DNA from 3 places in the Marinobacter sp. MMG032 genome. Region 3 is predicted to be linked to each of the others. Evidence: predicted binding sites of a transcription regulator. Region 3 holds the regulator's gene; each other region holds the start of a gene.
What was found. Region 3 encodes FliA, which starts transcription of late flagellar genes. Its sites were predicted from a motif close to CTAAAGTTTNNNNNNNNNNNGCCGNTAA; they were not measured.

Region 1: ABNF92_RS01270 (methyl-accepting chemotaxis protein) is a predicted target of FliA. The motif match lies at 5,421-5,448, and genes of this name have one in related genera.
Region 2: ABNF92_RS02795 (methyl-accepting chemotaxis protein) is a predicted target of FliA. The motif match lies at 1,970-1,997, and genes of this name have one in related genera.

Annotation. Positions count from the first base shown of each region.
Region 1 is NZ_CP157802.1:266,064-273,654, forward strand. Features, by position in the region: gene ABNF92_RS01240 (ABC transporter ATP-binding protein) at 1-225, shown strand, start outside; gene ABNF92_RS01245 (ABC transporter ATP-binding protein) at 218-946, shown strand; gene ABNF92_RS01250 (ABC transporter substrate-binding protein) at 978-2,180, shown strand; gene ABNF92_RS01255 (branched-chain amino acid ABC transporter permease) at 2,209-3,114, shown strand; gene ABNF92_RS01260 (branched-chain amino acid ABC transporter permease) at 3,118-4,089, shown strand; gene ABNF92_RS01265 (ABC transporter substrate binding protein) at 4,399-5,364, shown strand; gene ABNF92_RS01270 (methyl-accepting chemotaxis protein) at 5,622-7,487, shown strand.
Region 2 is NZ_CP157802.1:611,673-619,263, reverse strand. Features, by position in the region: gene ABNF92_RS02795 (methyl-accepting chemotaxis protein) at 1-1,832, opposite strand, end outside; gene ABNF92_RS02790 (DUF2058 domain-containing protein) at 2,085-2,621, opposite strand; gene dbpA (ATP-dependent RNA helicase DbpA) at 2,993-4,366, shown strand; gene ABNF92_RS02780 (OadG family protein) at 4,590-4,841, shown strand; gene oadA (sodium-extruding oxaloacetate decarboxylase subunit alpha) at 4,883-6,670, shown strand; gene ABNF92_RS02770 (sodium ion-translocating decarboxylase subunit beta) at 6,697-7,591, shown strand, end outside.
Region 3 is NZ_CP157802.1:3,867,651-3,875,241, reverse strand. Features, by position in the region: gene ABNF92_RS17810 (chemotaxis response regulator protein-glutamate methylesterase) at 1-686, opposite strand, end outside; gene ABNF92_RS17805 (chemotaxis protein CheA) at 752-2,902, opposite strand; gene ABNF92_RS17800 (protein phosphatase CheZ) at 2,919-3,704, opposite strand; gene cheY (chemotaxis response regulator CheY) at 3,725-4,108, opposite strand; gene ABNF92_RS17790 (RNA polymerase sigma factor FliA) at 4,271-5,014, opposite strand; gene ABNF92_RS17785 (MinD/ParA family protein) at 5,046-5,858, opposite strand; gene flhF (flagellar biosynthesis protein FlhF) at 5,926-7,236, opposite strand; gene flhA (flagellar biosynthesis protein FlhA) at 7,297-7,591, opposite strand, start outside.

The DNA of each region.
Region 1 (7,591 bases), 630 kb from region 3:
GGGATGGGTACTGAAGACGTCGGTGCCATTTCTGCTCTGCTCAAGAAGGTTGCCGTCGGCCGGACGGTGCTCATGGTCGAACACAACCTCGGCGTGGTAGCCGACCTGGCTGACCACATCACCGTGCTCCAGCGCGGTGCCGTTCTGGCCGAGGGCAACTATGAGGAAGTCTCGACCAATCCGGAAGTTATCAGCGCTTACATGGGGACCGCCGCACATGCCTAGTGCCATCTTGAATCCGCAACCCGACGAGATCCTGCGCATCTCTGACCTGCACGCCTGGTATGGCGAATCTCACGTGCTCCACGGTATCGACCTCGCCGTTAATCGTGGCGAAGTGGTAACGCTGTTGGGACGCAACGGCTCCGGGCGGTCCACCACTCTGAAGGCCATCCTCGGCCTGGTGGGCGCCCGTACAGGCCAGATCAGCGTCAACGGTCGCCCTGTCATTGACCTGCCCACCCACAGGATCGCCCATATTGGCGTGGGCTACTGCCCCGAAGAGCGCGGTATTTTCGCCAGCCTGTCCGTGGAAGAAAACCTGGTTCTGCCGCCGGTAGTTCGCAGTGACGGAATGTCGGTCCGAGAAATTTACGAGATGTTTCCCAATCTCCATGAGCGCCGAAAGAGCCAGGGCAGCAAGCTCTCTGGTGGCGAACAGCAGATGCTGGCTATTGCTCGAATTCTGCGCACCGGAGCGCATCTTCTGCTGTTGGATGAAATTACCGAGGGGCTCGCCCCCGTCATCGTCCAGGCCCTGGGCGATGTCATCAGCAAACTCAAGGAGCGCGGCTACACCATCGTGCTCGTCGAGCAGAACTTCCACTTCGCCGCTCCTCTGGCCGACCGACACTACGTGATCGAGCACGGGCAAGTAGCGGCGATGATCAACAAGGACGAACTGGAAGAAAACAAGGAAAGACTTAATCGATTTCTAAGCGTCTGAATACAAAGACAACAATGAAAGGATGGGAACAATGAAAAAGAACATGATGAGTTTGGCTCTGGCTACGGCCATGGCAGCCAGCGGTGCCGCGCAGGCAAATATTTCCGGCGACGCGGTTAATATTGGCGTACTGACCGATATGACCGGCCTCTACTCGGCTGTAGGCGGCGCTGGTGCGGTTACAGCCACAGAGATGGCGGTGGAGGACTTCGGCGGTGAAGTGGCCGGCAAACCGATCAACGTTGTGAGTTCCGACCACCAGAACAGGGCCGACATCGCTTCGTCCAAGGCCCGTGAATGGATCGACAATGAAGGCGTTGATGTCATCGTCGAGATGCTCAACTCCTCCGTCGCTATTGCCGTGCAGAAGCTGGCATCCTCGAAAGGCGTGGTGACAATCAACACCGGTGCCGGCACGACCGCACTGACCAATGAAGAATGTGCCCCCCTGGGCATCCACTATGTTTACGACACCCACGCGCTGCCCGTGGGCACCGCGACCGCCATTGTCGAGAACGGCGGCGAGAACTGGTACTTCATCACAGCCGACTACGCCTTCGGCCAGTCCCTGGAAAAAAACACCTCGGATGTCGTCAAAGCAAATGGCGGGAACGTCGTCGGCTCCGTCCGTCACCCACTGAGCACTACCGACTTCTCCTCCTACCTGATCCAGGCACAGACGTCCGGTGCGGACGTGGTCGCCCTGGGTAACGCTGGCACCGATTTCACCAACGCCGTCCGGCAAGCCGGAGAGTTCGGTATCACTGACACCCAGACTCTCGCCGGGATGCTGGTCTTCATCAGTGACGTCCATGCCCTGGGCCTGGAAACCGCGCAAGGGCTGCAGTACACCTCTGCGTGGTACTGGGATCAGAATGATGAAGCTCGCGCCTTCGCCGAGCGTTTCCTTGAGCGCACCGGGTCAATGCCCAGCATGGTCCAGGCCGGCCTGTACTCCGCGGTCACTAACTACCTGAAGGCTATTGAAGAGACCGGTACCGACGAAGGCAAGACCGTGCGTGCTTACTTCGGCGAAACCACCATGAATGACATGTTCCACAAGAACGCCACAGTCCAGCCGAACGGCCGCGTCATTCATGACATGTACCTTCTCAAGGTCAAGACCCCTGGCGAATCCAAACAGCCGTGGGATTACGCCACCATCGAGGGGACCATCCCTGGCGACAAGGCATTCATCCCGCTGTCGAAGAGCACCTGCTCGCTGCTGAAGTAACGCCAAGGATCCAACGGGGGCTATTTCCATGAGTCTTTCAATCGATGCCATTCTTGCCCAAGCCATGCTTGGGCTCACCAATGGCGCTTTTTACGCAATACTGAGCCTCGGGCTGGCGGTTATCTTCGGCTTGCTGAACATAATCAACTTTGCCCATGGGGCCATGTACATGTTGGGCGCCATGGTTGCCCTGATCGGATATTCCTATCTGGGCACCTGGATCGGCTTTCCGGAACTGCAAACCGGGTTCTGGTGGGCTCTGGCCTTAGCCCCCCTGGTTGTAGCCATCTTCGGGATGATCATCGAGCGGACAATGCTCAAACGTCTGTATCAGCTTGATCATCTCTATGGACTGTTACTCACCTTCGGTATTGCCCTGGTGCTCCAGGGCTACTTCCTCAACTATTTCAGCACTGGCGGAACGCCGTACCCTGCCACCCCGAGCCTGCTCAAAGGCGCGGTAGACCTGGGCTTCATGTATTTCCCCACCTACCGACTGTTCGCCATTATCGCCTCGCTGGCGGTTTGTTTCGCGACCTGGTATGTGATCGAACGCACCAAGATTGGCGCCTTGCTGCGCGCCGGAACGGAGAACCCGGGCCTGGTTCAGGCTTTTGGGGTCAATGTTCCTCTGATGGTGACGCTGACCTACGGCTTCGGTGTGGCCCTGGCTGCTTTCGCCGGGGTGGTAGCGGCGCCCATCTATTCTATCAGCCCGCTGATGGGCGCGGACCTGATCATTATCGTGTTCGCCGTTGTAGTCATCGGCGGCATGGGTTCGATTATGGGCGCGATCGTCACTGGCCTTTCCCTGGGCATGATCGAGGGCCTCACGAAAGTAATCTATGCCCCTGCAGCCAACACAGTCATTTTCCTGCTCATGGTGCTGGTCTTGTTGGTACGCCCGGCCGGCTTATTCGGAAAGGAGCGCTAAACGATGAATCGCACACTTTGGGTGATACTGGTTGGCGCATGCCTGATTGCGCCTTTCTTCGTGTATCCAGTCTTCCTCGCGAAGCTGCTGTGTTTTGGGTTGTTCGCGTGCGCCTTCAACCTTTTGATTGGCTACACCGGATTGCTCTCCTTTGGCCATGCCGCGTTTTTCGGAAGTGCGGCTTATGTCTGCGGTTACCTTGCCCGTGATGTGGGACTCACGCCTGAACTGGCCATACTCAGCGGTGGCCTGGCAGCCGGCGCAATAGGCTATGTCTTCGGCGCCCTGGCCATCCGTCGACAGGGTATTTATTTCGCCATGATTACCCTGGCCCTGGCGCAAATCGTGTTCTTCATCGCTCTCAAAGCACCCATCACCGGCGGTGAGGACGGCCTTCAGGGGGTGCCACGGGGTAGCGCGCTGGGCCTGATCGACCTCAATGACACCATGGCCATGTATTACTTCGTGATGACCGTGTTCCTGGCCGGTTTCTGGCTGATCGCACGCATCGTCGATTCGCCCTTCGGGCAAGTGCTCAAGGCCATCCGGGAGAACGAGCCCCGGGCGCTGTCACTGGGTTTCAACGTCTCCCGCTACAAGCACATGGCCTTTGTACTGTCCGCGGCGCTGGCTGGCGTGGCGGGCGCTACCAAAACTATCGTGTTCCAGTTTGCCTCGCTTCCAGACGCTTCCTGGCACCTGTCTGGCGAGGTGGTACTGATGACGTTGCTGGGCGGGCTTGGCACCATTCTCGGCCCACTGGTCGGCGCCTTCACCGTCGTGACGCTGCAATCTGAGCTCAGCGGGTTCGGTTCCTGGGTAACGGTCGCCATCGGCCTGACGTTCATTGTCTGCGTGCTCCTCTTCCGTCGAGGTATCGTTGGCGAACTTGAACACCTTTTCCGGAAGCGCTTAGGTTCGGTGAAAGTCGAGCAGAAGCCTGCTGTTCGCGCTGAATCCAGAACGGAACCTTAACAACGAACAGTGCCCCTTGACGCCAGTCAGGGGCACAGAGCCAGGTTGTCCGGCATGCCGGACTGATCTGTCCGGCATTTCAGACAACAAACGACCAAAAGAAGAATTATTGTATTGATAACAGGACATTCTTGGACGCGCGGCGAAAACATCGTCCTGAAGAAGATAAACGATCCCGGAAAAACAGCCACTTGGGAAACTGGCATGGTTCCTGTATCAGAACCGGACATAACTATAAAAACTGCCTGAAGAACAATTCGTTAAAAACACTGTTTTTCACGTTTGCTCGGATAACAATAAGGAACAACTATGCGATTTCTCCTACTGGCACTGTTGCTGGTTAGCCCCCTGTGTTTTGCCAAAACCGTCGTTATCGTTCAAAGCTACCACATCGAATACAAATGGGATGCCGACTACATTGAAGCAGTCCGTTCGGTCCTTGGGAATGACCACGACATAAAGGTCTTTGAACTGGACACCAAACGCCTGCCTAAGCCCGCATGGCCAGACAAGGTGGCTGAAATTCAGGGCAAAATTGCCGAAGTGAACCCCGATGTTGCCATCCTGGGGGATGACAACGCGTTTTCACTGATGGCGGAGCATCTGGTGCAGCGCGAGATTCCGGTGGTCTTCCTGGGGGTGAATGGAGGCCCGGTTCAGCACCCTACCCTTGAGCACCCTCTGGTTACCGGAATACTGGAACGCCCCTTCTTCGCCGACAGTATCCGGCATCTGCGAAAAGTCCTTCGGCAGAGGGATCGCTTCCTGGTGCTGATGGATGACTCGCCCACCATGCGCAACGCGGTAAACGAATATTTCGGAGATAAACGCCAGGCCACTATTTACGGCTCGGACCTGGATATTGTCCTGACCAACGACCGGGATACCTGGCTGAAATCGGTGGTAAACGCTCATGAGCGCTACGACGCCGTGGTTCTGGGAACCCACCACACCATCCGGGACAAGGACGGCAACTACGTTATACCCCATGAACTGCTCAAGGAGGCCTATTACAGCGCCCAGCTTCCACTTTTCTCCTTCTGGGATATCTTCGTTGGTGAAGAACAAAGCATCGGCGGTTTCACCATCTCAGCCCAACAGGAGGGGCTTACGGCAGCAAGACTGGCCTCGCTAATCCTCAATGGCATGAGACCAGACCAGATACCGCAGCTGAAATCCCTCAGCGGCCATTATGTCTACAGCGAAAGCGGACTCGAGCACTGGAACCTTCAGCTATCGCCGCTGATCGCCAGTCAGGCGAACTTTGTAGAGTAGATTCATCGCTTTCCCGTTAACGACCGCTGCGCCGATCCCCAAAATCTGACGTAAAACTTCAGATTTGGTCGGCGCAGCCGATAAGAAACAAAACAAATTAATAGAAGGGCTACGCTTTGGCTTCCTCTTTCCTAAACTCCTTAGAAAGAAAATTAGGTGTTCCCGGCAAGTTATTAATTGCTCCCCTTTTTATTCTTTTACTGTTCGCTGCTGTCACGCTTTTCAGCGTTTTTGAATTCCAGGAACTGGATCAGAGAATGAACACGGTTGCCCGGGATTTGGCACCGGATACCGCGATAGGAACCGACTCGATCACCAGCGTCTATCGAATGAGACTTCGCGTGTTCGATTATTTTTCGACCGGAAACGAAAAGACCCTTGAACGCTTCGGTGAATCGGAGGCGGATTTCAGGGCGGTGATGGCAAAAGCCCAGGAAGACATCCAGGAGCCCGAGCGAGCCAAACTGGTTGATCGCATTGAAGAGACAACCAATCAGTACATTGATTCGTTCAGAAACGAACTGGTTCCAGCAAAGCGTCAGGTGCTCAGCATCATCGATGAGAAACTGGATGTGCATGGGCCGAACGCAACAAAAGCCCTCAGACTCGCTTTAAACGGCGTCGCCAATCGTGAACCAGACAGCGAATTGAGAGCTGGACTGGAACAGCTCCTGAACGATGCGCTGATCATGCGAATGACTGCTCAGCGCTATCTGGCGACTGGCGACGAGGACTCGCAAAAGGCACTGGGATGGGCCATCGAGGACCTGTCTGATGCATTGGAACTGATTGACGCTGCAAACGGTCCGGAATTCGTTCAGGTGTACCTCAATACCGTCGTCGAGGAGCTGGAAGCATACAGAACCGGCGTTCAACAGATGCTGGAACAACAGAGTATCCTGGTGAGCGTCAAAGCCCAGAAGCTGGATGTCCTTGGGCCGGAAATTGCTAGTATGGCACGGCAACTTGAAAGCAGTATCTTCGCGTCGTTGGATCAGGAAGCGGATGAAGCGACGGCAGAAACATCCCTCGCACTCAAATTCACTCTCGCCGCGTTCACAGTGTCTGCGGTGCTCGGGCTGATCGTTGCGGTGTTAATGAGCCGTTTGATGGGCTCCAGTGTTAAACGTGCGAAAACCGAAATCCTCGGCTATCTCGACGACATCGCCAACAATAACGGCGACTTGTCCACCAGGCTGACCCCGGGTCGCCCGGACGAAATCGGTGATTTCATTGGTGCCGTCAACACCTTCCTGGAAACCCTCGAGAAGACAATCTCGCAAATCGTGAGGGCTTCCCGCCAGCTTACTGGCGAGTCGGAATCCCTCTCCGGCATCACCAAGCGCACCACCGCCAACTCCGAGCAGCAGCGCGATCAGATCACTCAGGTGTCCGCCGCCATGCAGGAGATGGTCTCGACCTCTGAAGAAATCGCTTCGAACACCAGCGAAACTGACGAATCCGCCCGCAAGGCAGCTTCTCTTGCCGATTCCGGCCAGGAAACCGTTGGCTCTGCCATCAGAGCAGTCACTAACCTTGCCAATCAGGTAGAAAAAGGATCGACGCGCATCCAGCAGTTGGAAAATGAGTCAGCCGAGATTGGCAATGTGCTTGCGGTGATTCAGAGCATTGCCGAACAGACCAACCTCCTGGCCTTGAACGCCGCCATCGAAGCGGCCCGCGCCGGCGAGGCAGGACGGGGGTTTGCCGTGGTTGCCGATGAGGTTCGCGGGTTGGCCAAACGGGTGCAGGAATCAACCGTCGATATCGAGCGCATTGTGTCACAGCTTCAAAGTGGCGCGGCCGGTGCAGTCGTTGACATGAGCAAGGCCAAGCAGATGGCAGAAGAGGCCAGCGAGGAGGCGAGCAAGTCCGGCGAAGCACTGACCGATATTCTCGCCGCGGTCAACAGCATCGTCGAAATGACAACCCAGATAGCCAGCGCCACCGAACAGCAGAGAGCCACGGCATCAGAGATGACTCAAAATGTGGAGATAAGCAGCGGTGCCATTGAAGAACTCGCCGGGGATATCTCCCAGGTAAACCATTCAAGCCAGTCGCTGGCCACCATGGCTGATGAGTTGAACACTCTGGTGAGACGCTTCCGCGCCAGTGAATCCTGAGCGGACAATGGTTGCAGATGTTAACCACTTCACGAGAGCGTCCATAATTACCTGATACCTTGGGGCTTCAAGTTACACAATGTAACCGGAAACGGACTGCCCGG
Region 2 (7,591 bases), 970 kb from region 3:
TTCTGCAGGTCGCTGCCGAGCCTGGCCAGCTCGCTGCTGGAGCTGGCTGTCTGGTTCGATGAAGCAGCAGACTGATCGGTAACGTCGCGGATGCTGGTGATGTTCTGATTGATCTCCTCAGCCACCGACGTCTGCTGCTCGGAGGCTGTGGCGATCTGGCTGTTGTACTGTTTGATGTCCTCCACGGCACGGGCAATGCGCTCAATGGTCGCCCCGGTTGCCGTGGCACGCTCCAGGGTGTTCGAGGCCATGGTGGTGCTGGACTCCATGGCAGAAACCGAATCGCCGGCACTGTTTTGAAGCGAGGTTACCAGTGTCTCGATTTCCTGGGCGGATGATTGGGTCCGCTGGGCGAGTGAACGAACCTCATCAGCTACGACGGCAAAGCCTCGACCTTGCTCACCAGCCCGGGCGGCTTCAATAGCAGCGTTCAGGGCCAGTAGATTGGTCTGTTCAGCAACCGATTTGATGACATCCAGGACGGTTCCGATGTTTGCGGTTTCTTTCTGCAGTCCCTGGATAGTTTCCATGCTCTGGCTGACTTCGTGCGCCAGGCTGTTCACCTGATCAACCGTTTCCCGTACCTCTCGTTCACCATCGCTGGCCTGACTGGCAGCATCGGTTGCTACTGAGAAGGCCTGCTCTGCGCTGCGGGCAATTTCGCCAACGGTCGCCGTCATTTCGTTCATGGCCGTGGCAACCTGGTCGGTTTCCTGCTTCTGGCGGTTGATGCCGTCGCTGGTCTGGCTGGTGACGGTTGAGAGCTCCTCGGCAGAGGCGGCGATGTTTGATGCACCTGATTCAATACTCCTGACCAATTCCCGGAGGCTTGTTACCATCGTCGCCAGGGCGGCCATCAGCCGACCGATCTCGTTGGTACCGCTTGCCTTGATGTCCACGGTCAGGTTGCCGGAGGCAACCTCGGAGGCAATGTTCACTGCCTGATTAACGGGGGATACGATCGCGCGAGTGATCAGGTAAGCCATCAGGATGCCCAGCACCACGGCAATGCCGGTGGCGCCAAAAATCAACCCGGACGCCTGCAGGCGGTCAGCCTCCATTTTCTCGGTCTGAAGTGCCCGAAGGTTGTTTGCCGATTCGATGGCGCTGCGAGCCGTGCTAACCATGTCATCGGATAGTTGCTTACCCGCGTTGGTCAGATCCACTACCGTTTGAAATTCGCTTACATAAGTCTCAAGTGCCTTGTTGATCTCTTCTTTTTCCTCGGCGGTGATCGCCGCCGATTTGAGCGGGCCCTGGACTCTTTTTGCATCTTCGAGATAAGCCTTGACGCTGGCAGTGTCCTGTTCGATGAGGAATTTGCGTTCAGACCGGCGCATATCCTCGAAAATGGCCGAGGCGAAAAACAGAGAGCTGTGTGCCTTGAGTGATGAGCCGAAGATGCGGGCGCTGGTTTCAAGGCGCTCGAGCGCTGCCTCTCGCTCACCAATATTTGTCTCAACCTGTCCCATCAGTTGCTGGTAGTTTTTTACATCAGCCTGAATCTGGCCCAGTGTTTCGATATCTTCGGGTACTGCAAGCAATGGTTTGATGTCTTTGGTCAGTTCCAGAACACGATCGCCCTGTGCCTGTGTGCTTGCAACAGCCTCGCTTTCACCGGTTAACAAGAAGTTCTTCTCTTCAACCCGTGCTTCGGTGAGATTGGTATTTACTTGCCCGAGCATGGCAACAATATTTGACCGCTGACCGTAACTATCCAGTGCACGGTCGCCAACCAGGCCGACCAGAATGGTCAGAACGAGGAGGATGGCAAAACCTCCGGCCAGTCGAGTCCGGATGGTCATGTTGCTGAACAGCTCTGAAAAACGCATTGTGTTTTTATCCCTGAACGATGTGAGAGTAGCCGGCCCAACTTCGATAGCGCCTCTGTCCGACCGCAGGCCGGAGACGTGCTTTTGATACGCCTGGAAGAGTAAAGGTGCCTTTTATTTGACTTATATTAAGAGGGTTTACGGCGGGGTATTCCAGAACTTTACAGTAACAGATGATTACCGGGTGTTCTTTAACGTGATACAGAATGTTGAGTTGCTGATTCTGATGGCTATCAGAATCAGCTCAACGGACTACCACATCAGGTCATCGGGAATTTCGTAGCCTGCATACGGGTCGTCTTCGCCTACATCATCCTTCTTGCGGTCATGTAGAACGACAACGGCGCTTTCATCCCGCTCCATGATCTTCCGCGCAACGCCTTCCGCCACAATCTCGTAATTGTCGTTCACAAAAACGATCGCCAGCCGGCCGCGGGATAGCTGATCGACCATCGTGTCGTCTACGAAAAGCTTCTTGATTTTCTTGTCATGGACGAACTGGTAGGAGGTTTCGCCCCGGCTCCGGTCCAGCCGGTTGGTTTCTACCAGCTGCCGGATCTGGGCCTGAATGGCTTTCTTCTCGGCGGCGTGCTGGCGCTCCAGGTTGAGCTGGCGATCCCGTTCGGCTTTTTCCTCACGGGCCTGGCGCGCTCGGACCTCGGCCTCGTTTACCTCGACAGCACCCTTGGGTTGTTGTTTTCTCTTCTTGCGTTTTTCGCTGCGAATAGCCTTGGCCTTTTTCTCGTCGGCCAGGCCGGCTTTCAGCAGTTGGTCCTGCAGGGATGCCATCAGTCACTCCGTTCTTTCGTTGCAGATTCTGGTATCATTCGGGCTTGGTGTCCCGTCTGGCTAATTCCTTAACCTACTGCGTAGCGCTGAGGTCTCTGGCCAAGGCGCCTGTCTGAAGACATGGTGGTTCCATATCAAGGACAGGCAACACCGGCCAGAGACCTCAGCGCTTCGCCCTTCGGGAGCCACTGAGGGCTTTGATAGCCGCGTTGCGTCGTCTCGATTTGGAGCCACCAAATCTTCGCCACCGCGCCTAGCTCTCAAAGCCCTCATTGGCTCAGTAGATTAAGGAATTAGCCAGACGGGACACCAGTATACGCCCTCATTATTGCCTTCATAACCAGCTTCCGCTGATTCCGGGATTTTCTTCTATGTCTTCTTTTAATGACTTTGGCCTGTCGTCGGCCATGCGTTCGAACCTCGACCAATTGGGGTTTGCTCAACCCACGGAGATCCAGGCGAAGGCGCTTGTGCCAGGGCTGGCCGGTAAAGACATTATCGCCATGGCGAAAACCGGTAGCGGAAAAACGGCGGCCTTTGGCATCAGCCTGGTTGAGAAGCTAAATCCCCGGCTGTTTGCGGTGCAGGCGCTGATGTTGTGCCCCACCAGGGAGCTGGCGGATCAGGTGGCCAAAGCGATCCGGGAGCTGGCTCGGGCCCGGGATAATATCAAGGTGCTGACTCTGTGCGGTGGTGTGGCCATTGGCCCCCAGATCGGGTCGCTTAGCCATGGTGCGCACATTGTGGTTGGAACGCCGGGAAGGATCCAGGACCACTTGCGTAAGCAAACCCTCTCATTGGCACGGCTGAAAACCGTGGTGCTTGATGAGGCAGACCGCATGCTGGATATGGGTTTTCAGGAGGCGATGGAAGATATTCTTTCCCAGACACCGTCCTCCCGCCAGACCATGATGTTTTCGGCGACCTGGCCCGCGCCCATCCGTGAACTGAGCAAGCAGTATCAGAAGAGCCCGGTAGATGTTCGCGCGGAAGAAACCGGAGAGAATCCGGACATCGAAGAGTTGTTCTACGAAGTGTTGCCGCAATCCAAATCGGATGCCATTGTGGCGCTGCTTGCCGAGCGGCAGCCTGAGTCCTGTATCGTTTTTTGCACCACCAAGCAGCAGTGCGACGAACTGGCGCAGGAGCTTGGTGAACGAGGCTTTTCCGCACTGCCTTTGCACGGGGATCTGGAACAAAGGGATCGCGACAGTGTGCTGGTGCGCTTTGGCAATCAGAGTTGTTCCATCCTGGTAGCCACCGACGTGGCCGCCCGAGGCCTTGATATCAAGTCTCTGCCTTTGGTGATCAATGCTGACCCTGCACGGGATCCCGAGGTTCATACTCATCGCATCGGGCGCACCGGCCGGGCAGGCGAGCAGGGCCATGCCGTCACCTTCTGCACACCGGCCCAAGGCCACAAGATCAGTCGTATCGAATCCGAGAGAGGGCGCGCCGTGGAGTGGGGAGACACCGAGGCCCTTCTGGCGACGCCCCTGAAGCCCGTTACGCCCGCCATGAAAACCCTGTGCATTGCCGGTGGCCGCAAGGACAAGATTCGTCCGGGGGATGTAATGGGCGCCCTGACTGGTGAAGCCGGTCTGCCCGGAAAGGCCGTCGGGAAGATCGATCTGTTCGACCATCAGTGTTTTGTGGCGGTTGAAAAGTCGCTGGCAGGCAAGGCGTTGTCCAGGCTTGAAAACGGCAAGGTAAAAGGCCGTAAAATCCGCGTCCGATATGCCTGAATGAGAATTGCTTCGTCTGGGTAAATGCGTGTCTTTTCGGGCCGCGACGCTCGGAAACCCCGTATAGATTTTTGCATTCAGGTTGCCCGAGGGCCCTGAAAACGGTAAATTACGCAGGATTTTGCCCCCCGAATTGTGGCGGAAGGCTGTTAGACCTTAGTCTAACTGGTCAGTCCGGGCAAAGTTCGGGAGAAACATAAATCAATACAGGTAGCTGTTCGATATGAATGACCTGATGTCACAAGCCGTCGATCTGATGATTGCCGGAATGGGGTTTGTGTTCGTGTTCCTGATTATTCTGGTATTCGCGACACTCCTCATGTCCAAGCTTATAGGACGGTTTGCGCCGCCAGAGCCGGCAACCCCGGCCAAAACGCCACGTGCCAAGCCGAAGGCGCCCGCGTCGGTTGACCCTGACACCGCCGAGGCCATCAAGAAGGCGATTGCACAATTCCGGTCGCGCCACAAGAAGTGAGCCGGTAAAAGACTAGAACCTTTAAACAGAAGGCTGACACGATGACTGACACAAAGAAACCGCTGGGGATTACGGACGTTATCCTGCGTGACGCCCACCAGTCCCTGCTTGCCACCCGTATGCGGCTGGATGACATGCTGCCTATTGCCGAGAAACTCGACAAGGTCGGTTTCTGGTCCCTGGAGTCCTGGGGCGGTGCTACCTTTGATTCCTGCATCCGCTACCTGGGCGAAGATCCCTGGGAGCGCATTCGCGAGCTGAAAAAAGCCATGCCCAACACCCAGCAGCAGATGCTTCTGCGCGGCCAGAATCTGCTGGGCTACCGTCATTACGCGGATGATGTGGTTGACCGTTTCTGTGAGCGTGCCGCCGAGAATGGCGTGGACGTGTTCCGTATTTTCGATGCGATGAACGATCCCCGTAACCTGGATCGCGCCATCAAGGCTGTTCGCAAGACCGGCAAACACGCCCAGGGCACCATTGCCTACACCACCAGCCCGGTTCACACCATCGACATGTGGGTCGAACTGGCGAAAGAAGTCGCCGACATGGGTGCGGACTCCATCGCCATCAAGGACATGGCGGGCATTCTCAAGCCGTACGTGGCCTTTGATCTGGTCAGCCGTCTGAAGAAAGAGCTGGACATCCCGATTCACATGCAGTGCCACGCCACTACCGGCATGTCCACCGCTACCGCCATCAAGGCCGCGGAAGCCGGTATCGACAACGTGGATACCGCGATTTCTTCCATGAGCATGACCTACGGTCACTCGCCCACCGAAGCCGTGGTTGCGATTCTTGAGGGTACCGATCGTGATACCGGCCTGGACCTGAACCTGCTGGAAGAAATTGCCGCTTACTTCCGTCAGGTACGGAAGAAGTACGCCAAGTTTGAAGGCAGCCTGCGTGGTACCGACTCCCGCATCCTGATTGCCCAGGTACCGGGTGGCATGCTCACCAACATGGAAAACCAGCTGCGTGAGCAAAATGCCAGCGACAAGTTCGACCAGGTACTGGACGAGATTCCCAAGGTTCGTGAAGACCTGGGCTACATCCCGCTGGTAACCCCGACTTCCCAGATCGTCGGCACCCAGGCGGTGCTGAACGTTCTGACCGGCGAGCGTTACAAGTCCATCTCCAAGGAAACCTCTGCAATTCTTAAAGGCGAATACGGTGCTGCACCTGCGCCCATGAACAAGGAACTGCAAGAGCGTGTTCTGGATGGCAAAGAGCCTGTGACCTGTCGTCCGGCAGATCTGCTTGAGCCGGAAATGGACAAGCTGACCGACGAGCTCAAGAAGCTGGCCGAAGAGAAGGGCATCAAGCTGGCGGAAAATGTCGAAGACGACGTTCTGACCTACGCGCTGTTCCCGCAGATTGGCCTGAAGTTCCTGGAAAACCGTGACAACCCGGATGCGTTCGAGCCGGTTCCAACCGCCGAAAGCGCAGCTCCGGCCAAGAAGTCCGAAGGACCCGAGACCTACACCGTTGAAGTGAACGGCAAGAAGTTTGTGGTTGCCGTTTCCGAAGGTGGTGAGATCACCCAGATTCAGGGTGAGGGCGGTGCTGCTTCCGCACCGGCTGCTTCTTCGGCTCCGGCACCTGCAGCAGGTGAAGGCGAGCCTGTGGTCGCGCCTCTGGGTGGCAACATCTTCAAGGTCCTGGTTTCACCGGGTGACACCGTTGAAGAGGGCGATGTGATGATTATCCTCGAGGCCATGAAAATGGAAACCGAGGTTCGCGCGCCGAAAGCCGGCACTATCGGCGAAGTCTTCATCAAGGTCGGTGATGCCGTCTCTCCTGATGATGAAATGCTGACAATCGCATAAAGGGCCAGCATTCCATGGAAAAATTAATGACACTCTGGACAGGTAGTGGCCTGTTCAACATCGAGATCGGCCAGGTGATCATGATCGCCATCGGCCTCTTGCTCCTCTATCTTGCTATCAACAAGAAATTTGAGCCGCTGCTTCTGGTACCCATCGGGTTTGGTGGCATTCTGGCGAATATTCCGGAGGCAGGCCTGGCCCTGACTGCGGCGGAAAATGCCATCCACTTCGCTCTGAAGAACGAAGCAACTCAGGTTCTGGCCGCATTGGCCGCGCCCCTGGATGTGGCTTATCAGGCCGGGCAGGCAGTAACGCCCGAGCTTAAGGAAGCCTTCAAGCTGGCTGTGAAAGAGGCCAGCTACTCCGAAATGGCGGCGGCAAACTCCCTTGCGCAGGACTTCGGTTATGGCAATGGCATGCTGTATAACTTCTACTCTGTGGTTATCGGCAGCACCATCGGGCCTCTGCTGATCTTCATGGGTGTGGGTGCCATGACAGACTTCGGTCCGCTGCTTGCCAACCCCAAGACCCTGCTGCTGGGTGCTGCGGCTCAGTTCGGCATTTTCGGTACTGTAATCGGTGCTGCGCTGCTGGACTGGACCGGTGTTCTGGAGTTCAACATCCTGGAAGCGGCTGCCATCGGTATCATCGGTGGTGCGGATGGCCCGACGTCCATCTACGTATCCAGTGTTCTGGCTCCGCATCTGCTGGGTGCCATTGCCGTCTCTGCCTACGCTTACATGGCACTGGTACCGATGATTCAGCCGCCGATCATGAAGGCGCTGACTTCGGCCGAAGAGCGGAAGATCAAGATGAATCAGTTGCGCCCGGTCAGCAAGCAGGAAAAGATCATTTTCCCGCTGGTGGTACTGATTGCAGTGGTTCTGTTCCTGCCGGATGCGGCACCGCTGCTGGGTATGT
Region 3 (7,591 bases):
ACCAACACGATGGGAGCCGGAAAGGTTGCGGGCAACGCCGTCAGTACCCGTTGCAGGGCAACAGGTCCACCGGTGGAGGTTCCGATGCCAACCACAGCGTAATGCTTTGCCGGGCCTCGACGGGTAGGACGCCTCGGCGCCTCGGGTTCAGGAGCAGCCGCAGGGATGTGGGCGCCTGGCCGCTGGCGCGGCGTGACTTCCGCACGAGGACGGGCCGGCGTGGCGGGAGCGCGGGACGTGGGCGCCGACGGTTCGGGGCGGGCCGGCGCCGCAGGGCGGTTGCCCGGGCGGCTGCGGGCCACGTCCAGAATCCGCTCAATCAGGATTTTCTGGAGCTGGCTGTTGTCCCGGGCAATTTCTTCAAAGTTCTTGGGCAGGAAATCGACGGCACCCGCCTCGAGGGCATCGAGTGTGACGCGGGCGCCCTCATAGGTGAGAGAAGAAAACATGAGTACCGGTATCGGATGTTTGCGCATGATTTCGCGCACGGCGGAGATGCCATCCATCACCGGCATTTCGTAATCCATGGTGATCACATCGGGACGCAGCTTTTCGGCCAGCTCCACGCCTTCCCGGCCGTTGGTTGCAGCCCCAACCACCTTGATCTGGCCGGAGCTGGTCAGGATTTCCGTCAGCCGTTTGCGAAAAAACCCTGAATCGTCAACGACCAGGACAGAAACTGTCATCCACTTCTCCTACCCAATCCATCGTTCTTCAGCCTTCTATGGCCGCAGTCACCTGAAAGCCCGGCTTAGCCGTAGTGTTGCAACAGGCTTGGCACATCAATGATCAGCGCGATCCTGCCGTCGCCGGTAATGGTGGCGCCGGCCATTCCCGGCGTACCCTGGAGGGCTCGACCGAGGGGCTTGATCACCACCTCTTCCTGCCCCACCAACTGGTCGACCACAAAACCGACCTGTTTGGTCCCCATGGCTACGATGACCACATGGGCGTTCTCCGGCACTTCCTGGGAAGTACCATCACGCACCAGCCATCGTTTGATGTGAAACAGCGGGAACACCTTTTCCCGGACCACAATACACTCTCGTCCGTCGACGATATTGGTCTTGGTCAGGTCCAGATGGAAGATCTCGACCACATTCACCAACGGCAGCGCGAACGATTGGTCACCCAACATGATCATCAGTGTGGGCATGATGGCCAGGGTCAACGGAACCTTGATGACAATCCGGGAACCCTTACCCAGTTGCGATTCAATGCTCAACTGGCCATTGAGCTGGCCTATCTTGGTTTTGACCACATCCATGCCTACGCCACGACCGGAGACGTCCGAGATCTGCTCCTTCGTGGAAAAACCGGCTGCGAAAATCAGGTTAAAGCACTCGGAATCGGTCAGGCGATCCGCGGCATCCTGATCGTAAATCCCCTTCTCAACGGCCTTGCGACGGAGCACTTCCGGATCCATACCGGCGCCATCATCCTCGATGAACAGCAGGATATGATCCCCCTCCTGTTCGGCAGACAGGGTTACCGTACCCTGGCGAGGCTTACCTGCTTTCTCGCGCACTTCCGGGGCTTCGATCCCGTGATCGACCGAGTTTCGAACCAGGTGAACCAGCGGATCAGACAGCGCTTCGACCAGATTCTTGTCCAGGTCGGTGTCTTCACCGTGCATCACCAGGTTGACCTCTTTCTTGAGGTTCCGGGCCAGATCACGCACAACCCGGGGGAACCGGCCAAACACCTTCTTGATCGGCTGCATACGGGTCTGCATGACGGCAGACTGGAGGTCGGTGGTGACCACATCCAGGTTGGACACGGCTTTGTGCATGTGTTCGTCTTCGCTTTCCGCGCCCAGACGCTGCAAGCGGTTACGCACCAGCACCAGTTCACCCACCATGTTCATGATGTCGTCGAGACGCTTGGTGTCAACACGCACCGTTGTTTCAGCCGCGGGCGCGTGTTCGCGGGCGGGCATCGCAGGGGTGGCAGCGCCTTTGGTCTCCGGCTTCCCGGGCTTCGGTGCCTCTGCTTTTGGCTTGGCTGGCTCTTTCGGCGCTGGCGGCTCTTTCGCTGCTGAAGGCTCTTTTGGCGCTGAAGGCTCCTTCGCACCCGCGGGCTTTTTCGGAGTGGAGGACTCTCCGCCGGCAGTCGGGCTTCCACCCTTGCCATGGAGATCGTCCAGCAGTTTTTCAAATTCGTCGTCGGTGATCAGATCGTCGCTGCCACCGCCTTCTGCCTTGGCCGCCGGCTTTTCTTCTTTTCTGACAGCCTCGTCCTCGCCCGCAGGTGCGCCGGCAAACTGCCCTTTTCCGTGCAGCTGGTCGAGCAGCGCCTCGAACTCGTCGTCGGTTATCTCGTCATCTCCGGAACCCTCCCGGTCACCGGAAGACGCTCCGGAGTCTGAAGCCGGTGCCTGTTCTTCGCTCTTTTCGTCCTGCAAGGCATCCAGAAGCTGTTCGAATTCGTCGTCGGTGATGTCGCCGCCATCCTCCGACGGTTCATTCTCTTCGTGTTCCGGCTGAGGGTCGGCGACAGGCGCTCCCTCACCCTCTGGCAGAGCCAGGGCATCGAGGCGGGCAATCAGTTCGTCCGGAGCCGGTGTTGGTTCCTCGTGATTGCGAACCTCTTCAAACATGGCATTAACGTTATCCAGGGCCTCCAGAACCACGTCCATCAGTTCGGAGTCCACCTTACGCTTGTGGTTGCGCAGGGTATCGAAAACGTTCTCGGCGGAGTGGCAGCAATTCACCAGCGCTTCAAGCTGAAGGAAGCCCGCGCCGCCTTTAACGGTGTGAAAGCCACGGAAAATGGCGTTGAGCAGATCACTGTCGTCAGGATGTTGCTCAAGATCTACCAACTGCTCTGACAGCTTTTCGAGAATTTCACCGGCTTCTACCAGGAAGTCCTGCAAAATCTCTTCATCAGCATCAAACGCCATGCGTTACCCTCTTTGTTCAGAAACCGAGACTGGACAACAGGTCGTCAACGTCATCCTGTCCCGAAACTACATCTTCACGCTCATCGGCCTTGATCTGGGGCCCGACGCCCTTCTCTGCAGATTCTTCCTTCTCTTCAATCTGGTGCACGGTGCCGGTGAGCTGATCCACATGGCTGGCCATCACCACCAGGCTGAGCATCTGCTCCTCAACCTCTTTTACCAAGGCGGTGACCTTCTGGATAACCTGGCCCGTCAAATCCTGATAATCCTGAGCAAGCAGGATTTCCGAAAGATTGTTGTACATGGTGTCAGCGTCGCTGGCCGTACTGACAAAAAAGCGATCAATCCGGCCGTACAGTTCCCGGAACTCCGCCGGCTGCATCTCCCGACGACGCAGACGTTGCCATTCGTCCCGCAAGGAGGCCGCCTCTTCCCGAAACGCGTTGGCCACCGGCATGGTTTCCTCAACCAGGTCCATGGTGCGGTTGGCCGCTTCGCCGGTCATCTGCACAACGTATTCGAGGCGATCGGAGGCGTCTGTCATCTTCGACAGCGCTTCCTGCTGTTCCGCGTTCCGGGGGTCAATCTGGAAGTTCCGGATGGCTTCGTGCAGGCTCCGGGTCAATCGCCCTACCTCGCGGTACAGACTTTGATCCCTGACCTCGCTGAGTTCATTGATCAGGGTCATGGCTTTGGCATAATCACCGGCATCAACACTCTCTGCCAGCTCTGCTGCCTGCCGCTGGAGCTTTTCGGTCACCTCCGGCTCAAGGCCCCGATGGTTCTTTTTGCTATCGCTCATGAGAGCCATCCGACCTCTGGTTACTGGATTCTTTCAAAGATTTTCTCAATCTTTTCCTTGAGCACAGCGGCAGTGAACGGTTTGACAACGTAGCCGTTCACGCCCGCCTGAGCCGCGGCAACAATCTGGTCGCGCTTCGCCTCAGCCGTTACCATCAATACCGGCAGGGTTTTCAGATTCTCGTCAGCCCGGACAGCCTTCAGAAGATCGAACCCGGACATGCCCGGCATGTTCCAGTCGGTGACCAGAAAGTCGTATTTGCCGCTCTTCAGCATCGGCAAGGCTGTGTTGCCATCGTCTGCTTCATCGGTGTTGGTGAAGCCCAGATCACGCAGCAGGTTTTTGATGATCCGTCGCATTGTGGAGAAATCATCCACAATGAGGATTTTCATGTTTTTGTCCAATGGGACCTCCAGTTAGTAACACCCGGAATTCGTTTGACCTTCGCGTTCAAAGTCTAGCAGGCCGCTGTTTAAACCGCTTATTGTCAGACCTTTGCTTCCGTTGTAAAGCATCGGTTACCAAAAACTACAGACTGCCCCTTCGCAGACACAGACTGAACGCAATCAGCTGTCCGGTTCCTGGCGCCAATCCGACAATCGCCCCCGAAGGCGCAAGGCAGCCTGGCTGTGAATCTGGCTGACCCTGCTCTCGCTGACGCCCAGCACGGCGCCTATTTCCTTGAGGTTCAGCTCTTCCTGGTAATAAAGGCTCAGAACCAGTTTTTCCCGCTCCGGCAGGTCTTCAATGGCCTCAGCCAGGCTTCGCCGGAAGGCATCGGAGGACAACCCCTCCAGAGGGTTATCCTGCGTCTCTGTCTGTTCTATCGGCAGCTCTCCGGATTCATTGAGCTCATCGAGGCTAAAAAGTCGGCCACTGTTGGAATCGGAAAGATAGGAATGATACTCCGCAAGCTCCATGCCCAGCTCCTCGGCCACTTCCTGATCCTGGGCTTCCCGGCCAAGCCGGTCTTCCACAGCCTTGATGGCCTGGGAAATGCGACGGGCGTTTCGATGCACGGAGCGGGGAACCCAGTCGCCCTTGCGGATTTCATCGACCATCGCCCCACGAATCCGGATACCGGCGTAGGTCTCGAAGGTGGCTCCTTTGGTGGAACTGTATCGCTGGGCAGCCTCAAGCAGGCCAATCATGCCGGCCTGCATAAGATCTTCAAGCTGAACGGAAGCCGGCAGGCGGGCCATCAAATGGAGGGCAATTTTCTTGACCAGCGGCGCGTGTTGCTCAACAAGCTGAGATGCCTTCTGCGCACCCGACTGGTTATAGATTCCGAGGTTTTTCGCCAATGTCATGTATCCGGTTTCTTGTTTGACTGGATCCGATTCAGACTTCGACGAGCCGCTCCACAAAGAATTCCAGATGTCCACGGGGTGAGGACGGCAACGGCCAGCTGTCTACCTTGTCGGCCAGAGACTTGATGGCCAGGGAGGCTTTCGCTCTGGGATAGGCATCCAGCACTGCCCTCTGTCTCTGGACTGCTTTCTTCACTGCCTCATCGTAGGGGACTATACCGACATATTGTAGTGCCACATCGAGGAAGCGCTCGGTGACCCGAGTCAGTTTTTCGAACAGATGCCGGCCTTCCTGCTCATTCCGCACCTGGTTGGCAAGAATGCGGAAACGATTGGTTCCATAATCCCGGTTCATCAGCTTGATCAGGGCGTAGGCATCGGTGATGGAAGTGGGTTCGTCACACACCACCAACAGTAACTCCTGGGACGCCCTGAGAAAGCTGACCACCGATTCGGAGATACCGGCGGCGGTGTCGACGATCAGGACATCGATCTGATCCCCCAGCTCGCTGAACGCATTAATGAGCCCGGCATGCTCCATGGGACTGAGCTGGGTCATCCGCTGGGTACCTGACGAGGCAGGAACGATCTTTATGCCGCCGGGACCATTTACCAGAACGTCCTTGAGGTCACAGTCGCCTGCCAGAACATCCTGAAGGTTACGGTTGGCGGTGATGCCCAGCAATACGTCGATGTTGGCGAGCCCAAGATCGGCGTCGAGCAGCACCACTCTCCGGCCTTTCTGCGCCAGGGCAATTCCGAGGTTGACCGACACGTTACTCTTGCCGACTCCACCTTTACCGCCGGAAACTGCAATCACCTGTACCGGATGTGCTCTGCTCATACTGTTTTTTGTCTCTCGCCACGTTTCGCCGGTGCGTTTCCGACGCCTGCTGTCAATCTGTCCGGTCTCAGGCGTGCTCTTTCAGGCCCTCTGCGACCGCCTGCTGTTGCTGGAGCGTTTTAAGCCGATCCACGGCCAGTCGCACCAGCGGAACAGCTTCTGCGTGGTGCAGATCTTCAGGAATCTTCTGCCCGTCTGTGTAGTAGGCTACCGGCAGACCGGTTTCCATGACAAAGCCGAGGGACTCACCCAGTGTCAGGGCCTCATCGATCTTGGTCATCACACAGCCCGCAAGATTTGCCATCTTATAGCAATGCCAGACGGATTTCATGATGCGCGGCTGACTGGTTGCCGAGACGACCAGGTGCGTTTTGACATTGTGATGGCTGCGAGCCAGTTCGGCCAGCTGTTCCTGATAACCTTTATCCGAACTTGTCAGCCCGGCAGTATCAATCAGAACCAGGTGACGGTCTGACAGCTCGTCCAGAATATCGTCCAGGCTGTGAGTCTCATCCACCACCCGAACCGGCACATTCAGGATACGACCGAACACGAACAGCTGCTCGTGCGCCGCCACCCGGTATCGATCGGTGGTAACCAGAGCCAGGGAGTCGGAGCCATGCTTGAGCACGTAACGCGCCGCCAGCTTTCCAATCGTGGTGGTCTTGCCGGAACCGGTAGGACCCACCAGCGCATAGGCGCCCCCCTCATCAAGCCACTCCATACGAGTGGTCCTAACGCCGGTGCAGAGCATTTTCAGGGACTGCTTCCAACCATCTTCCAGTCGCCCTGCCTTATGGCGACGGGAAATTGACCCTGCCAGCTCACTGCCCAGGCCGAATTCCTGCAGGCGCTCGGCCAGCCTTTGCTGAACAGCCGTGTTTGTGGAAACCACAGGGTCCGGCTGCGGGCGACCACCCTGCATCATATCCCTGAGGGAGCTGATCTCGGCGCGCATCTGTGCAAGTTCATCAGAATAGACATCCTTCGGCGCCTGGGGCTCAGCCACACTATCACTGAAATCGCCGCCGACCGTTTCCTGAACAGCAGCAAACGACGGACCTGAGTAGCTGGCTCCCTGGGAGGCACGCTTTTCCCTGACTTCACGGATGCGGTCACGGGATCGGCTCAATTCATCCTCGAGACGACGATGCTGGTCAGCCTGCATTTCTGCCAGGCGGGATCCGTTGGTGGCTTCTTCGGCCTGGTTGCCCAGGCGCTGGCGCGCCATGTTTTCGTCATAGTCCAGCGCCGTCACGATTTCGACACCACCGTCGACCCGACGGTTGGAAAGAATCACGGCATCCGGCCCCATCTGTTCACTGACCTGTTTCAGCGCCTCTGCCATGGTCTGAGCAAAAAACCGTTTTACTTTCATGATGCCTCTTCCTCCACCGGCAACGCCGTGCCGGCGCTGTCCGCTCTGTCATCCGCGCCGTTACTGGCCAACGGACGCCACGATCGTAATCTGTTTGTTATCCGGAATTTCCTGGTACGAGAGCACGTGCAGTCGCTCTACCCCATAGCTGGCAAACTTCGCCAGGACCGGCCGCAGTGGCCCGGACACCAGCAGAATGGCCGGTTTGCCAAGCATCTCCTGCCGCTGGACGCTCTCCTGAAGCGATCGCTGGAGCTTCTCCACCATATTCGGCTCCAGAACCAGGCCAATGTCTTCCTGACCGCCGGATTGTTGACTCTGCTGAACAGACTTCAGCAATAACTGTTCCAAGTCC